Regions from separate parts of the Massilia sp. TWP1-3-3 genome, predicted to be linked through region 1. Evidence: predicted binding sites of a transcription regulator. Region 1 holds the regulator's gene; each other region holds the start of a gene.
What was found. The regulator LexA, encoded in region 1, represses DNA repair genes until DNA is damaged. The targets are predictions, from matches to a motif close to ACTGTATNNNNATACAGT.
Positions count from the first base shown of each region.

Region 2: the regulator LexA is predicted to act here: its motif matches at 2,667-2,684, upstream of ACP7D4_RS04380 (ATP-dependent helicase).
Region 3: the regulator LexA is predicted to act here: its motif matches at 2,431-2,448, upstream of imuA (translesion DNA synthesis-associated protein ImuA).
Region 4: the regulator LexA is predicted to act here: its motif matches at 2,678-2,695, upstream of recA (recombinase RecA).

Region 1 covers NZ_JAFCWX010000013.1:37,699-41,908, forward strand. The annotation lists gene ACP7D4_RS14860 (replicative DNA helicase) at 1-125, opposite strand, end outside; gene rplI (50S ribosomal protein L9) at 255-707, opposite strand; gene rpsR (30S ribosomal protein S18) at 734-1,024, opposite strand; gene priB (primosomal replication protein N) at 1,057-1,350, opposite strand; gene rpsF (30S ribosomal protein S6) at 1,393-1,797, opposite strand; gene lexA (transcriptional repressor LexA) at 2,165-2,800, shown strand; gene ACP7D4_RS14890 (tetratricopeptide repeat protein) at 2,851-3,543, opposite strand; gene ACP7D4_RS14895 (hypothetical protein) at 3,721-4,210, opposite strand, start outside.
Region 2 covers NZ_JAFCWX010000003.1:246,249-250,458, reverse strand. The annotation lists gene fghA (S-formylglutathione hydrolase) at 1-570, opposite strand, end outside; gene ACP7D4_RS04395 (DUF1353 domain-containing protein) at 669-1,226, opposite strand; gene ACP7D4_RS04390 (hypothetical protein) at 1,531-1,707, opposite strand; gene ACP7D4_RS04385 (hypothetical protein) at 1,936-2,163, shown strand; gene ACP7D4_RS04380 (ATP-dependent helicase) at 2,713-4,210, shown strand, end outside.
Region 3 covers NZ_JAFCWX010000058.1:3,828-8,037, reverse strand. The annotation lists gene ACP7D4_RS27005 (ABC transporter permease) at 1-888, shown strand, start outside; gene ACP7D4_RS27000 (ABC transporter permease) at 885-2,027, shown strand; gene imuA (translesion DNA synthesis-associated protein ImuA) at 2,468-3,175, shown strand; gene ACP7D4_RS26990 (Y-family DNA polymerase) at 3,105-4,210, shown strand, end outside.
Region 4 covers NZ_JAFCWX010000007.1:645-4,854, forward strand. The annotation lists gene ACP7D4_RS08445 (DUF4262 domain-containing protein) at 1-300, opposite strand, end outside; gene ACP7D4_RS08450 (hypothetical protein) at 487-792, opposite strand; gene recX (recombination regulator RecX) at 1,054-1,515, opposite strand; gene recA (recombinase RecA) at 1,532-2,620, opposite strand; gene ACP7D4_RS08465 (response regulator) at 2,793-3,488, shown strand; gene ACP7D4_RS08470 (sensor histidine kinase N-terminal domain-containing protein) at 3,491-4,210, shown strand, end outside.

The sequences.
Region 1 (4,210 bases):
ATGTCGGCAATGCGGTCGAACGCGGCGTTATCACGCAGTAATCCCCCGATAACAGACTGCTCTGCTTCAATGGAATGCGGCGGAATGCGAAGAGCGTCGACTTGCGGATCGGATGGTGCGTTCATGGCGCGAATTATACCTGCTTAGGGTCAACCACCTGACATAATTGGGGAGAATTCGACGTAAAAAAAGCCGGGAAACCCGGCTTTTTTTGTAATGCAGCAGCATGTTGCTGCTTGATGGCGCTTCGTGCTTTAAGCAGCTTCGCCGGTAACAGCGATCGTGATTTCAACAACCACGTCGGTGTGCAGAGCGACAGCAACAGCGTGCTCGCCGGTCGTCTTCAATGGGCCGGTAGGCATGCGTACTTGTGCCTTTTCAACCGCGAAACCAGCCTTTGTTAGCGCTTCAGCGATGTCGAAGTTGGTGACCGAACCGAACAGACGGCCATCGACGCCCGCTTTTTGAGCGATAGCGATGGTCATGCCCGACAGCTTTTCGCCTTCAGCCTGGGAAACGGCCAGCTTTGCAGCGGCAGCTTTTTCCAGTTCAGCGCGCTTAACTTCGAATTCTGCCACTGCCGAAGCGGTAGCACGACGAGCCATGCGTTGCGGGATCAGGAAGTTACGTGCGTAACCGTCTTTGACTTTGACGACGTCGCCCAGATTGCCGACGTTAACAACTTTTTCTAACAGAATGATTTGCATATGAGTTCTCCTTTATCTGCCAGCGCTTAAGCGTGGTGCAGATCGGTGTATGGCAGCAACGCGAGGTAGCGGGCGCGCTTGATTGCGGTGTCAACCTGGCGCTGGTAGTGCGCCTTGGTACCGGTCAGGCGTGCTGGCATGATTTTGCCATTTTCCTGGACGAAGTCTTTCAGCGTGTCGACGTCTTTGTAGTCGACCTGTTCTACGTTCGCTGCCGTGAAGCGGCAGAATTTCTTACGCTTGAACAGTGGGTTCTGTTGTTTGCGTTTTTCTTTAAGCTTGAGCTTGTTCTTGTCGAATTTTTTACCGAATGCCATTTGAGGCTCCTGTATTTAAAATGTATCGTCGCTTAAGCGGCGGCACAGAAATCAATGATGTGAAACACCAGGCTTTTGCTGCTGCGGTTCTTCTTTGCCAAAAATCCCGTGAACTGGTGCGCTGCGCCTAATTCGGCCTGGCTGAACCTGCCTGAAATCTCGCCCGCTGCAACAGCGGCAATTTCAAACTCGGTCAGCCTGGGCACCCCTGCTTCGACCTGCTGCGAACTGTGCATCAGGGTGGCGGACACGATGGGCACGCCGGCCGGGGTGTAGCGCAACACATCGCGCTCGCCAATCAGGGCTACGAACTGGAGTTGATTCACCGAGGTGGCATCAATTCGCGTTCAGGACTTTCAAACAAAAAATTACGCTGCTGCTTGAGCTGGGGCTGGAGCTGCTGCGGCAGGAGCCGGAGCTTCCGAGCGGTGGCTCTTGGCTGCGTCTTCACGTTGTACCGATTTCATCATCGGCGATGGCGTGGTTTCAGCCTTCTTCATGCGAACGGTGAGGTGACGCAGCACCGCATCATTGAATTTGAACGCGGTCTCAAGATCAACCAGCGTCTCGTTGTCGCATTCGATGTTCATGCAGATGTAGTGCGCTTTTGGCAGCTTGTTGATCGAGTAAGCCATCTGACGACGACCCCAATCTTCAACACGGTGAATGGAACCACCGCGCGTGGATACGCTGGCTTTGTAGCGTTCGATCATCGCCGGGACTTGCTCGCTTTGGTCCGGGTGGACGATAAAGACGATTTCATAATGACGCATGCATAACTCCTTAGGGACGTTTAAACAGATGCCCACCTCGGCGTCAAGACGAGTGTGGGAAGGGAAAGCCGGCAATTATAGCGCGAGATGGCGCCGGCTGGCAATGCCCTTGTTGCTCCCTCAAAGTCCGGGGATGAAATCGTGGTCAAGAAGTCGGCTTGGGCAGCCTGGCATGGCCGCCGGCAAAGCCGATCTCTGATCGCGTGAGGCCGCCTGCAAGGGCTACTTCGCTGATGAAATCTTCTTCATTCGCTGAAATTGACACGTCAAAGTGCAAATAATTCAGGCAAAACCGCATTTAATACTTGCGCTGAGCGAAATACTGTACAAAAATACAGTCTGTTTATACAAACAGTCTCTTATACCGATGATCAAGCTCACACCACGTCAAGAACAAATCCTCAACCTGATCAAGGACGCGATCGACAACACGGGCTTTCCACCGACCCGCGCCGAGATTGCCAACGAACTTGGCTTCAAGTCGGCCAATGCGGCCGAGGAGCATCTGCAAGCGCTTGCGCGCAAGGGTGCGATCGAAATTTCACCGGGCACGTCGCGCGGCATCCGCCTGATCGGCGCCAGCCTGGACGTGATCCCGCTGGTGCCGGCCTCGCTGATGATGTCGCTGCCGCTGGTCGGGCGCGTCGCTGCCGGCTCGCCCATCTTGGCGCAGGAGCATGTGGAAGCCACTTACAGTGTCGACCCGGCGATGTTCTCGTCCAAGCCTGACTTTTTGCTCAAGGTACGGGGGTGGTCGATGCGCGACGCCGGCATCATGGACGGCGACTTGCTGGCCGTAAAAAAGGTCGATACGGCCAAGAACGGCCAGATTGTCGTTGCCCGGATCGGCGAAGACGTCACCGTCAAGCGCTACAAGAAAACCAACGGCATTATTGAACTGCTGCCCGAAAATCCCGATTTCAAGGTCATCCGCGTCGACCCTGAAACCGACGACTTCGCGCTCGAAGGCCTGGCCGTCGGCCTGATGCGCAGCTGGCACTAACAGCAACCATTCCCGCAATCTACCCCGGGGTAGATGTTGTTTGACTGTGGCTACTTGACCATGCGGTTGTGCTCGGCAACGTAGGCGTCGGTGGCGTCGCGCCAGACGGCGTAGTCGGCCAGCAGCAATTTGGAGGCGATGCGGGCTTCTTCGACGATGCGCGCCTGCACGCCTTCGAGGTGCGTGGTGGCGGTGGCCATTTCGTCTTTGGTGAGCAGGTCGGCAATGTCGGCAGGGATGCGCTTGGTTAGGGGCGTGGCGGCGTTGATGTTTTCAACAAAGCCGTTGTAGCACAGCTGCCAGGCCTGGACTTTGGCGGCGACGGCGGCAATTTCATCGTTCACTTTCGACATGGCCGGGATCCGCGGCACCGGACAACGGTACTTGCCTGACTTTAAGTCAGCACCGTCGTACTTCGACATCCAGTAAGCGATCTCTTCTTTGTGGGCTTCGCGCCGCGTCATCATCTCCAGCGCGGCAAGCGCCGTCTTGTTGCCCTTCGCGGCCGACTTCTTGAACCATGACTCGGCCTTGACCAGGTCCACGCTGCCGGCGTCGCCGTATAGATACATTTCGCCAACGTGCAACTGTGCTTCGGCGTTGCCGGCGTTGGCGGCCTTGGTAAATAACTGCAAGGCTTGCGGATAATCCTTCTTGGCAAAGAGCGCGTTCGCGCTCGACAGGTCATCGGCTTGCGCCGCGCCGCACAGCAACAGGGTCAGGCAGAACAGGGTTTTCTTCATGTGTTAGCAGTCTTGCGCAGTAGGATCAAGCCAAGATGATAAACCGGTTTTGCGCTTTCAGTTCAATCCGCTTCGCCATTGACGCGCATCATCCGGCGCCGCAGCGCGCTGCCGAACGGTACAGGCATGCGCGAGCCTGCACCTTTCACAGCGTCGGCCATCAGCCGCACCTCTTTCTCAGGGCCGGTAGTTGCGGCGCGCGGCGCGAATTGCGAGCAGCATCTCGGCCGCGCTCTGCTGCTTTGACAGCGCGCCCGGCGCCATGCCATACAGCAGCGCGTCGGGCGCAGCCGCTGGCTTGGGATGGCGCGCCGCTTCCACCAGCCCGCAGATCACGCCGGCATTGGCGGCAATCGCCACGCTATCAAATCCTGCAGCGCCATCATTGTCCGCTCCGTAGCGCCGCTTCATGTCGGCCAGCGCCTGCTTTGCGCCGAGCTGCACGCTGGCGATCAGTTTTCCGCCATTGTCGAAAATCTGCTGGTCGAACGGCATGAACAGGCGGCTCTCGCAATCGGTGTGCGCTGTTTCGATGGCAAATGCGGCGCCAGGCGGCTGCTTTTGCGCGATGCCCGGGTGGGCGGCATCGGCCTGATAGACCTGGTCGAAGGCACTCCCCTTCAAGCCTTTGACAACCACGCGCTCCAGGCCCGCGGCGCGCATGCCG
Region 2 (4,210 bases), on a different contig from region 1:
CAAATAGTTGCTGAAAGCTTTCTCGCCCCATGGACAGTGCATGGGCGCGGCAATCGGCGCAAACGCCGACACCGAGCGAAATAGGTCGGGCCGGCGCAGCGCCAGCACCAACGCGCCGTGCCCGCCCATCGAGTGGCCAAACACGCCGATGCGCGCGGCATCGGCGTTCAGCTCGGCCACGACCAGCGCGTGCAGCTCCGTGATGTAGCTGTCCATGCGGTAGTGGCGGCCCCACGGTTGCTCGGTGGCGTCAAGGTAAAACCCAGCGCCGGCGCCAAAGTCCCACGCTGCCGTTTCGCCTTCGATGCCAGCGCCGCGCGGGCTGGTGTCGGGCGCGATCAGCATCAAGCCTTTGCGCGCGGCCACGCGCTGGGCGCCGGCCTTGGTCATAAAGGTTTCTTCGTTGCAGGTCAGGCCGGCCAGGTAAAACAGCGCCGGCAATGCACCGGGACCTGTTGAAGGCGGGATGAACACCGAAAAACGCATCGGCAGCCCGATCGCGCTTGATGCGTGGCGATAAAAGCGCTGGACACCGCCAAAGCAGGCGTGTTCACTGATCAGTTCGAGCATAGATGTTCCAGGCATGGTTTTCTCAGAGATCAAGCGTCCCGACAAGGACAATGCACCAGTATGCCTTTTTGCCCGACCCCTTGCCAGCCCCGGCCTGCTCAGTGGGCGCGGCCGAGGTTACGGTCGACCACTTGCTCGACCTCGGCAAAGTCGTTTCCGGTGGCCTTGAGCTGATTGGCGATGAGCGTATAACGGGCGCGAATTTCCAGTTCGCGCGGCGTCTGCTCGCCGGGCAGGCGGGTGGCGTCCGGCACTGCGCTCGCCGCTTCCATGGACAACAGGTGCGTATTGCTGGCCCAAGCTCCCAGGCGCACGCCTGCGTAGAGCATCTTGGCCTGCAGCTGCGAACAACCGCCTGCAAGGCAAGCAAAGTAAAACATGGCGTCGGATTCGGCGCGCAGCACGCCTTCGCGGCCGACGGCGGCGTCATGCACGAGCGCTGCGCGCCGGTAGTTGCCGGTGTACGGGCTACCCACGGACGACCATAGCGTGCGCGGAATGCTGGCGCCATTGATGACGGTGCCGGCCGGAACATCCCAGCGGCGCCCGTCCTGGTCGAGATACCAGAAATCTTCGATCACTTGCATGTCGCGGTCGTCGCCGCGGTCGGACAGCCACATGGTTTTGGGATTACCTGAAAAAGCACCATAGCTCATTATTTTTCTCCAATTGGGTGTTAAACCGATTACACGACTTGCAAGGACAGCAGCGGTACACTCACCGGAGCCATTCCCCGTTTGAACGCGCGCACGGCGCGCAGTTCACGGACGGTAGCATAATTGCCAGCATCGTCACGACCGCGCCAACGGGCGCCGCGCCCATACTGCCAGAGACGCCGCGAAAAATAGTCATGCACCAAATCTCCGCCGGGGTCAGTTCCCCCATTACGACACGGCCTCGACCGTAACCCGGGCTACGGTCGAGGCCGTGTCGTAATGGGGGAACTGACCCCATGTGCAACTAGCCGCCGCCGATGCCGCGCATTACGCGCCCGGTGCCCCCGCATTCGGGACACGGCGCTCCGCCGGCCTGCTTGCCGCTGCCGCTGCACTGGTCGCAAATGTCTTCGGCCGCGCCTGGGGTGCCGGGCGCTGCTTCGTCGCCGGGATTGAGGATGGGATCAGTTGGAATTGCCATGCTAGCCTCGCCGTTGGAGTGGAGTGAACACCTATTCTAGGCGCGCGCGGGGGCGGGTGACGTTCAATTCCAACTAGAAAGGATCGGGACTTATTGCCGCTTCGATAGGAAGCTGACATTGACATTATCATGGTTTGGCGGATACTTCCAGGGCAGCAATCCAGGGCAGCAATCCAGGGCAGCAATGCGGTGCGTGTGGACCGTTACAGTCACGAGCAAGGATCGGCAATGACTCTCAAGCATCAGCAAGACAGCGGCGGCGCTCCTCGCGAGCGCGCCGACTACACGCGCCAGGACATGCGCCGGCGCACCATCGTCAATCAGGCGATCTCCATGCAGGAAAGCAGCAATACCGTGTCCGCCATCGAATATCTGAAGGCAAACGATATCGACGCGGTTGTGATTGCGCGCGTCTTGCTCGAACCGATGCAGCGCAGCGCTGAAAGTTATCATTGAGTTGCGCACGTGTGGCTAACGCAACAACATTATCTGCAACGAAATTGTCACATGCGTCCCTGCGCCGCGTCGGATCGCACCGGCGTGCGGCAGTGCTGCGCATGCGCGCCGCCGCGCACACGGTGTTGTTAAAGCAGCATTGATTTGCGCGGGGTTGAGCCGCCTGCCCAGGCCTGGTTATGCACAAAAGGGTCTTGTAGGAAATGTCCTAATATTTTTTCGGCCGTTCAAGCTTGACTTTGCAAGTCATTGATTTTAAACGCATAAAATTTTGCCTTTTGAACGGGCATTTTGTTGAAACCCGCATCGTTGCAGGCTTGCGCGCTGTCAAGGGGCGGTTATCCACAAAGTTATCCACAGCGATTGTGGATATCTGAAAAAGCCCTTAAGAAACGGCTACTTAGCGTTGAAAAGCTAATCGACTGGCAAGTTTCCGCTTACCACCGCGGGGCACCCCCGGCGCACAAGCCAGTACGCATTCTTTATTATCCTTGCTTTTGACTACTGTGTAAATGTACAGTTGTATTCTTTCTTGCCCGATTGCCCGCCATGCCCACCGCTTCCGTCGACGCCGCCCCGCTCGATCCCTTCGCCAGCCTCAATGATGCGCAGCGCGCCGCTGTCGAGCACGACATCGGCGCCGCCGACGGTACCGCGCGGCCCTTGCTGGTGATCGCGGGCGCCGGCTCGGGCAAAACCAGTACGCTGGCGCACCGGGTGGCGCGCCTGATCCTGAGCGGCGCCGATCCCCAGCGCATCTTGCTGCTGACGTTTTCGCGTCGCGCCGCCACCGAAATGACCAATCGCGCCGGCAGCGTGCTGCAGCGCGTCTTCGCGCTCGGCGCCGGCCAGGCGCCCACGCGTTTGCCGTGGGCCGGCACCTTCCACAGCATTGGCGCGCGCCTGCTGCGCGACTATGCCGGGCGCATTGGCCTGGACGACGCGTTTACCATTCACGATCGCGGCGACTCGGAAGACTTGATGGGCATGGTGCGCCACGAGATCGGCCTGACCACAACCCAGAAGCGCTTCCCCCTGAAAGGCACATGCCTGTCGATCTATTCGCGCGCGGTCAACAGTCAGGAACCACTGGCCCTGGTGTTGCAGAGTACTTTCCCGTGGTGTAGCGAATGGGAGCCAGAGCTGAAAAACCTGTTCGGCGCCTATGTCGACGCCAAGCAAGAGCAAAACGTGCTCGACTATGACGACCTGCTGCTGTTCTGGGCCGAGATGGCCGCCGATCCCGAGCTCGGTCCGGAGATCGGCGCCCTGTTCGACCATGTGCTGGTGGACGAATACCAGGACACCAACCGCTTGCAGGCGGCCATTTTGGTGGGCATGAAGCCGGGCGGGCAGGGGGTGATGGTGGTGGGCGACGACGCCCAGTCGATTTATTCCTTCCGCGGCGCCACGGTGCGTAACATACTCGACTTCCCCAAGCAGTTCGCGCAGCCGGCGCGCATCGTCACGCTCGAGCGCAACTACCGCTCCACGCAGCCAATCCTGGACGCGTCAAACGCGCTGATCGCCGCCGCCCTCGAGCGCCACGCCAAGACCTTGTGGACCGACAAGACCTCCACGGTGCGCCCGCAACTGGTGCTGATCCCCGACGAAGCCGAGCAGGCGCGCTGGGTCTGCAACCGGATCCTGGAACAACGCGAAGCGGGCATGGCGCTGACGCAGCAGGCGGTCTTGTTTCGCGCGGCCAGCCACAGCGCCGCACTGGAACTGGAACTGATGCGCCGTAACGTTCCCTTCGTCAAGTTCGGCGGCCTCAAGTTCCTGGAAGCATCGCACATCAAGGATGTGCTGGCGGTGTTGCGCTTTGCCCAGAATCCCAGCGGGCGCATGGCGGGTTTTCGCGTGGTGCAATTGATTCCCGGCATAGGTGCGGCGACGGCCACGCGCTTGCTCGATGCGGTCGGCGAGGCGCCCGAGCCGGTGCGCGCGGTCGAAGATTTTGCCGCGCCATCCAAAAGCAGCGGCGACTGGCTGCCTTTCGTGGCGCTCTACAAAGCGTTGCGCGCACCCGGACTGCGCTGGCCGG
Region 3 (4,210 bases), on a different contig from region 1:
GCCTACGGCGTGGTATCGATTCCGGCCGGCCTGCAGGCCGATGTGTCGCTCGGGCGCGCCGTCAAGCTGCAGTGGGCTTATAACGCGCAATTTCCCTCCTATACCGGCAGCATGACGCGCGACGTGCGCACCGTGGTGGCCACGCTGTCGGCCGGGATCGAGCTGCAGGGTCGCGCCAAGCGCGGCATGGCGCTGCAGCAGGCGAGGGCGCAGTTCGAGCCGATCCGCACCCGCACCGCGACCCTGTTCAATGACAGCGGCAGCTACGAGATGGCGCTGGCGCTGCCGGTGGTATTTAGCCTGCTGCATATATTCGTGACGTTGGGCGCGGTCACGGCGGTCGGACGCGAACTGCGCGCCGGGTCGGTGCCCGCTTGGCTGGCGGCCGCCGACGGCAAGCTCGCTCCTGCCATCCTGGGCAAGCTGGCGATTGCCTTCGCCGCCTTTGTGCTGCAGGCGATGCTGGTGGCGATCCTGTTTGGCGCCGTGCGCGGCTGGCCGGTGATGGGCAGCGCCGTGGCCATTATCGCCGGCACGCTGCTGCTGATCACCGCCTACCTGGCGATGGGCCTGTTTTTCGTGGCGTTCGCACCGTCGCTGCGCACCGCCTTGTCGGTGTGCGCCTTTGTGACGGCGCCCGCGTTTGCGTTCACCGGCCAGGGCTTTCCCAGCATGTCGATGCCGTTTGCCGCGCGCCTGTGGGCAGAGGCGCTGCCGCTGTCCCATTTCACCCACCTGTTGAACAATACCTGGCTGGCCGGCGCACCGCTGCGCTACAGCATGGGCCAGTTGGGCGTGCTGCTGCTGTTCACGCTCGGCTTTGGCGCTCTTGGTTACTTGCGCCTTGCCAGGCGCGTGCAGCAGCCCGAGAGCTGGGGGCAGACATGAGCGCGCTGCAGGAGAGCTGGTCGGCGTTTTGCATCACCTGGACATCACTGTTGCGGGACAAGGCGGCCTTGCTGCTGTTCTTCATTTCAGGGATTGTGTATTCGTTCTTTTATCCGCTTCCTTACAATACCGAGACGGTGCAGGGCGTGCCGATTGCCGTCGTCGACCAGGACAATTCAGCCTTGTCGCGCCAGTTGATCCGCTATGCCGACGCCCATCCGGGCATCACCGTGGTGGCGGTCAGCCCCGGGGCGCAAGCGGCGCAGGCGCTGCTATGGCAGGGAGACGCGGCCGGCGCACTGATCATCCCGCGCGACTTCAGCGGCAAGGTGCTCGCCGGCCAGCAGCCGGAAGTGGAGGTGGCCGGCCATGGCGCCTACCCGATGCTCAACAAGGTGGCCTTGAACGCGCTCGCCGAAGTGGTCGGCACGCTGTCGGCCGGCATAGAAATCAAGCGCCTGGGTGCCGGCGCGCCGACGGCCGCGCAGGTGGAGTCGCAACGCCAGCCCTTGGCAACTGAATCGCTGCCGATGTTTAACGTGGCCGAGGGCTATGCGTCGTACATCGTGCCCGGCGTGGTGGTGCTGGTGATGCAGCAGACCTTCCTGCTGGGGATCGGGCTGCTGTTTGGTACCTGGTCCGATGCCAGGACCTTTCCGTACAAGGGGGGCAGTGCATCCTACTTCGGCGCGCTCAATGCCTTTGCGCTGGTGGTCATTCTCAATGCGCTGTATTTTTTCGGTTTCGTGTTCTGGTGGCAGGGTTATCCGCGCGGGGGGAACTGGCTTGGCGCGGCGGTGCTCACGCTCGCTTTTGCCTACTGCGTGGCCGCGCTGGGCATGTATCTTGGCCTGTTTTTCCGCACCCGCGAGCGCAGCGTGCAACTGCTGATCGCCACCTCGATGCCGATCGTCTTCCTGTCGGGCCTGGCGTGGCCGTCCAGCGCCTTGCCCGAGGCGCTGCAAGCCTTGCGCTGGCTGCTTCCATCGACGGCCGGGATCCAGGGGTTGATCGCGACCAACCAGATGGGCGCGTCGCTGCAGGAGGTGCGCGTGGAGCTGGCGGCATTGCTGGCGCTGGCCGCACTGTTTGTTGGCCTGGGCCTGCGCAAGTGGCTTGGCCGTGAGCTCGCCCGTTGAACTGCTAGTCGGTTTTTTTCGCGCGCCGCAGCCAGACCACGCAGGCTATGCCAAAGGGCCAGGATACAAACAGCGCGGTTTCCCACCGGGTGAATGCCTGGTATTCGCTGAAAGAATGGGCCTGCTTCATTTTTCCGCAAAAGTGCCCATCGCCGCATGCCTTCCAGGGGGCGTCGGGAAAGGTGGCAAAGCCATAAACAAATATGGTCAGGCACCAGCCGATGACGACATACGCAATCGTTCTTTTTGTAATCATATTTTTGTAATCATATTTTTGTAATCATATTTTCCCACGTTATGAATGGCGCTACCATCGTTCACCAAGAGACCGGGTGGCCGACATCTCCTCGCTAAAATTTCACCTGTTACACGTTTGACCTTGCAAAAACCCGGCTCAGATAGTACTGTACATCTATACAGTACTTTCCAAATTGACCACCATGAGCCGTCCTGATTCTATCCCCTCGCCGGAGAGTTTGCATCCCTCCCTTTGGCGCGCGTCGCAACTGGCGCACAGCCATGCACGCTGCATCGACACCGGCCATCCCACGCTGTCGTCCCAGTTGCCGGGCGGCGGCTGGCCCACCGGCACCCTGATCGACCTGCTGCCCCAGCAATGCGGGATTGGCGAGTTGCGCCTGCTGCGTCCAGCCCTGCTAAAAGTGGCGCAGCGCCGCATCGTGCTGCTGCAGCCGCCGCACGCGCCGCAGGCACTGGCGCTGGCCGCCATGGGCCTGGCGCCGTCGCAACTGATCTGGATTCGCAGCAGCCGCAGCGCCGACGCGTTGTGGGCCGCCGAACAGGTGCTGCGCAGCGGCAGTTGCGGCGCGCTGCTGTTCTGGCAAAGCCACGCGCGCGGCGAAACGCTGCGCCGCCTGCACCTGGCCGCGCAAAGCGCCGAAACACTGTTCTTCATGCTGCGCCCGCTGGCCGCGGCCCAGGATTCGTCGCCTGCGCCGCTGCGCCTGTCGCTGCGTCCGGCCGCCGGCGGCCTTGACATCGGCTTCATCAAGCGCCGGGGACCGCAGCGCGACGCGCCGCTGTTCCTGCCACTCACTCCTTCTTTACTGCAGCGCCATGCGCCTCTGGATCGCTCTCCATCTGCCCCAGCTCCCGCTCGAAGTGTTCAGCCCGAACTGGTCATCTGACAACGGCAGCGTGGTGCTCGAGCAGGAGCGCGTGCTGGCGCTGTCCCCGGCCGCGCGCGCCGCCGGCGTGCTGCCGGGCATGCGCCGCGGCGGCGTGCTGATGCTTCACCCCGAGGCCCGCCTGCACGAGCGCACGCTGGAGCGCGAGGCGCAAGCGCTGCACGACGTTGCCATGGCGCTGTTGCAGTACACGCCGCTAGTGGCCCAGGCCGAAGAATCCACGCTGCTGATGGATATCGGTGCCAGCCTGTCCCTGTTCGGCGGCATCCGCGCGCTGTGCCGGCGCATCCGCGCCAATTTGCGCGCGCTCGGCTTTTCGTGCGCGCTCGGTTGCGCGCCCACTGCGCGCGGCGCCTGGTTGCTGGCGCGCGCCAGCGCCGGGCGGGTGCTGGGCATGGCTTCGCTGTCCAGGCGCCTGGACCATCTGCCCAGCGCCTTGCCCCCGCCCGGACGCGCCTTTGGCGCCTGGTTCGATGGCATCGGCTGCTTTACGCTGGGCGACATGCGGCGCCTGCCGCGCCCGGGCTTGCAGCGCCGCTGCGGCCGGCCCTTGCTCGACCTGCTCGACGCCGCTTACGGCAAGACGCCCGAACTGTTCGACTGGATCGAGGCGCCCACCACTTTCAGCGCCAAGCTCGAATTGTTCGACCGCGTCGAGAACGCTGAGGCGCTCTTGTTCGGCGCGCACCGCCTGCTGCTGCAAATGACGGGCTGGTTGTGCGCGCACCAGTTCGCCGTCGAACGCATCGTGCTGCAGCTCGAGCACGAACGGGGCAAGGTGGCGCGCGCGCCCACCATCATCGAAATCGCGCTGGCCGAGCCGACCTGGCGCGACGAACACTTGGTGCGTCTGCTCAAGGAGCGCCTGTCCAAGGTGGAGCTGGTGGCGCACGTGATTGGCCTCACGCTCGAAGCGCCGCAAGTGCAGCCAATGGCGCCGCCCAGCGATTCGCTGTTTCCCGAGCCCGGCGGTAGCGACGAAGACCAGCAGCGCATGCTCGAACTGCTGGTCGCGCGGCTGGGCCCCGAGAACGT
Region 4 (4,210 bases), on a different contig from region 1:
CGCTTGCTCCCAACGTTCCCAGTCCGCGCCGACCTTTTCTCGCCACGCGCTCCAACCTGGAAGCAGATCGCTGACCTGCCCCAACGTCGCGTCGCGCTCGAGGATGCATCCCAGACAAAGCAGGATGCACTCCCCTGGCTCGTACGTCGTGGCATCGAGAAACTGCCAACCGCCATCGCGATCATGCGACACGCGTAGCACCGGAAAGCCATCGTGCACTACTTTGGCTGTAGAGAAGGTTACCGTGTTGGTAGCGTCAGAGAACGGCCAGTTCAAAAAATCGTGCGTGTGTTCGGACATGTGGGAATCCGTGATTGGTTGACTCGCACACGTAAACCGGCAAGCGAACACGCAGTTTATTACAAGACGCGATAGAAGTGAGTCTCCTGCTTCGGCGCGAGCCATGTGAAACATGCCACGGACGAAAAGTCGCCTGTCGCCGCACCGCTGTCTCTTGCCTGCAACGCGAGGCGATAAACGCCTGGCTTAGCTTGCGGACACAGACCTGACGTTGGCGCAACGCGTGCGCGCCCATACTGCCGCAAATAACGCTGCAGTCAGCGGGACGAACGTGCCGGCTTCCGGATGGGCCGCTTCTGATTCATCCCACACGCCTGCGGGTAGCCCACCGAACTCATCAGCCGGATGGTCGCGCGTGTAGCGATACGCTAAACCATTGCCGTTAATTTCCAGGTAGCGCGTAAAGTAGCCGTCGAGATCGATCTCGAAATAGCCGAGATAGTCTTTCAAGCCGCGGGTATTGCCGATGGACGAGTAGAGCCGGTAGAGCATGGAACGCCTGTCGAGTGGTGTTAATGTAATAGGGATACGAGACACAGTCACCGCCCAACTACAGAGACAATCAAATGTAGAACGCGAGTGTGGAAAGTCAAGGAGTCGCCTGGTATGCGTCAAGGCTGTGATAAGAAGTCTCTCCAACATATCCCGAGCCGCGCAGGGCGGAAAAGCGTAGCGCACTCCGCCAGCGAGGAGTATGCAGTGCGAGCTTGCAAACATGGCAGAATGCGCTCCGCTTTTCCGTCTTGCATTTACCTATTCAAAGAAGTCGTCGTCGACTTCGCCCTTCATGGCGGCGCGCACCGCTTTCTGGGAAAATCCGCGCTGCATCAGGAAGCGCACTTGCTTGTTGCGCTCGGCAGGATCGGTAGCGACCGTACCGAACTTGCGCTGCCACACTTCGCATGCCCTGCCCGTTTCGCTGTCGCTCAAACCCGCCTTTAATTTCTGCAAGGCTACACCACCTACGCCATGACTCTGCAGCTCGGCCATGATGCGGCTGTTGCCGAAACGATGGGCGCGCCGGTGGATCAGCGATTCGGAGAACCGCTCTTGCGACAGCCAGTTGTTTTTTTCCAGAAAGTCGAGCAGAGCGGCGACGTCGTCGCCCTCTTGCGCATACTTGGACAGCTTGCGCCCCAGTTCCAGCCGGCTGTGCTCCCGCATCGATAAAAAACGCAGGGCACGGCCTTTCAGGCTCAGTTGGGGCCGGGCCATCAGCAACGACGCCCGATTACTCGGCGACAGCTTTCAGCTTGGGCGCCTTGGCCGCGACCGCCGGCTCTTCGCCTGGGAGAGGCGGCAGTTCGCGTACGCCGAGCGCGGCACGGACCTTGTTCTCGATCTCGCGCGCCAATTCCGGCCGCTCCTTGAGGTAGATACGCGCATTGTCCTTGCCCTGGCCGATGCGTTCGCCGTTGTAGCTGTACCAGGAACCGGACTTTTCGACGATCTTGTTGTCGGCGCCCAGGTCGAGGATTTCGCCCTCGCGCGAGGTGCCTGCGCCGTACAGGATGTCAAAGTGCGCTTCCTTGAACGGTGGCGCGATCTTGTTCTTGACGACCTTGACCTTGGTTTCGTTGCCGATCACTTCGTCGCCCGACTTGATGGAACCGGTGCGGCGAATGTCCAGGCGTACCGACGCGTAAAACTTGAGCGCATTGCCGCCGGTGGTGGTTTCCGGGCTGCCGAACATGACGCCAATTTTCATGCGGATCTGGTTGATGAAAATGACCAGCGTGTTGGTGCGGTTAATGGAACCGGTCAGCTTGCGCAGTGCCTGGGACATCAGGCGTGCCTGCAACCCTGGCAGCGAATCGCCCATGTCGCCTTCGATCTCGGCGCGCGGGGTGAGCGCGGCTACGGAGTCGATGACGATCAGGTCGACGCTGCCCGAACGCACCAGCGCATCGCAAATTTCCAGTGCCTGCTCGCCCGTGTCAGGCTGCGAAATGAGCAGGTCCGACAGGTTGATGCCCAGCTTTTTCGCATAGCCCACGTCCAGCGCGTGCTCGGCGTCGATAAAGGCGCAGGTGCCGCCCAGCTTTTGCATTTGCGCGATGGTCTGCAGCGTGAGCGTGGTTTTGCCCGACGATTCGGGACCGTAGATTTCCACCACGCGCCCGCGCGGCAAGCCGCCCACGCCCAGCGCGATGTCCAGACCGAGCGAACCGGTCGAGACAACCTGGACTTCTTCCACCGGGGCGTTGCCGTCCATACGCATGACGGAGCCCTTGCCAAACTGCTTTTCAATCTGCGCCAGGGCGGCGGCCAGCGCCTTGCCCTTTTCTGCAGCGTTCAATACGGTTTTCTTGTCGTCCATAATTTTCTTTCAGTCTGAAGAAGGGCGGGGTGGCGCCACAGGTACATCACAACAGGTACTGTACAAGCGTACAGTAGTTTTGGCAAGCCTAACGTGCAGACAATTTTAAAAAATTACCCGGCCTTGCCCCAAATGAAACACAATAGGCGCAAATCAAAACAGGTGCCCACGGATGCGTATTTTACTTGCCGAAGATGATAGCGTGCTTGCCGACGGACTGACGCGCTCCTTGCGTCAGTCGGGCTACGCCATCGATTGCGTCAGCAATGGCGAGGAAGCCGACACCGCTTTGTCGACCCAGGAGTTCGATCTGCTAATCCTCGACCTGGGCTTGCCCCGGCTCTCGGGCCTGGAAGTGTTGCGGCGCCTACGGGCGCGCGCCTCGCTGCTGCCGGTCCTGATCTTGACGGCGGCCGACTCGATCGAGCAGCGCGTCAATGGCCTGGACCTGGGCGCCGACGACTACATGGCCAAGCCGTTCGCGCTGTCGGAACTGGAAGCGCGGGTGCGCGCCCTGACCCGGCGCGGCGCCGGCGGCGGCCCGGCCGTGGTGCGCCATGGCCCGCTCACGTACGACCAGGTCGGGCGCAGCGCCTACATCAACGAGCAGATGCTGGACCTGTCGGCGCGTGAACTGGGCCTGCTTGAGATTTTGCTGGCGCGCGCCGGGCGCCTGGTCTCCAAGGAACAGCTGGTCGACCATTTGTGCGAATGGGGCGAGGAAGTATCGAACAACGCCATCGAAGTCTATGTGCACCGGCTGCGCAAAAAAATCGAAGTGGGCGGCGTGCGCATCGCCACCGTGCGCGGTCTGGGCTACTGCCTCGAAAAATTCGCGCCCGCAGCCGTCGACGACGCAGCGCCGTAACAGTGGATGACCGCGATGCCGGCCTGACCCAGGCCACCGCGCTGGCGCCGGATACGGTGCTGTACGTGCCGCCCAATACCGAGCCGGACGAAGACATGCAGCATTCGCTGTTTGGCGAAATCCTCGACTGGATGCTCGCGCCCCTGCTGCTGCTGTGGCCCATGAGTATCGCTATCACTTATCTGGTGGCCAAGTCGATCGCCAACCAGCCTTTCGACCATGCGCTGGAAGACAGCGTCACGGTGCTGGCCCAGCAGGTCAAGGAAGTCGACGGCAAGGTCCGCTCGCGCCTGCCCGGCAGCGCGCGCGACATCCTGCGCGCCGACGACGTCGACAATGTCTACTTCCAGATCGCCGGCCCGGACGCGGCCCACATCGACGGCGACCGCGATCTGCCGCAGCCGGCCAGTCCCGAGCACTACCGCAGCGGGCGCGTCCACTTTCGCAATGATGTCATGCACGGCACGCCGGTGCGCATCGCGTTTTCGTACGTGAACCTGGGCCCGCTGGCGGCGCGCGGCGAGGAACCGCATACGGCGCTGGTGCAGGTGGCCGAAACGCTCGACAAGCGCGCGCTGCTGGCCAATGAAATCATCAAGGGCGTGATCCTGCCCCAGTTCATCATCCTGCCGATCGTGCTGGCCCTGGTCTGGTTTGCGCTGGCGCGCGGCCTGTCGCCACTGGCGCAGCTGCAAGAACGCATCCGCGCGCGCCGCCCGGAC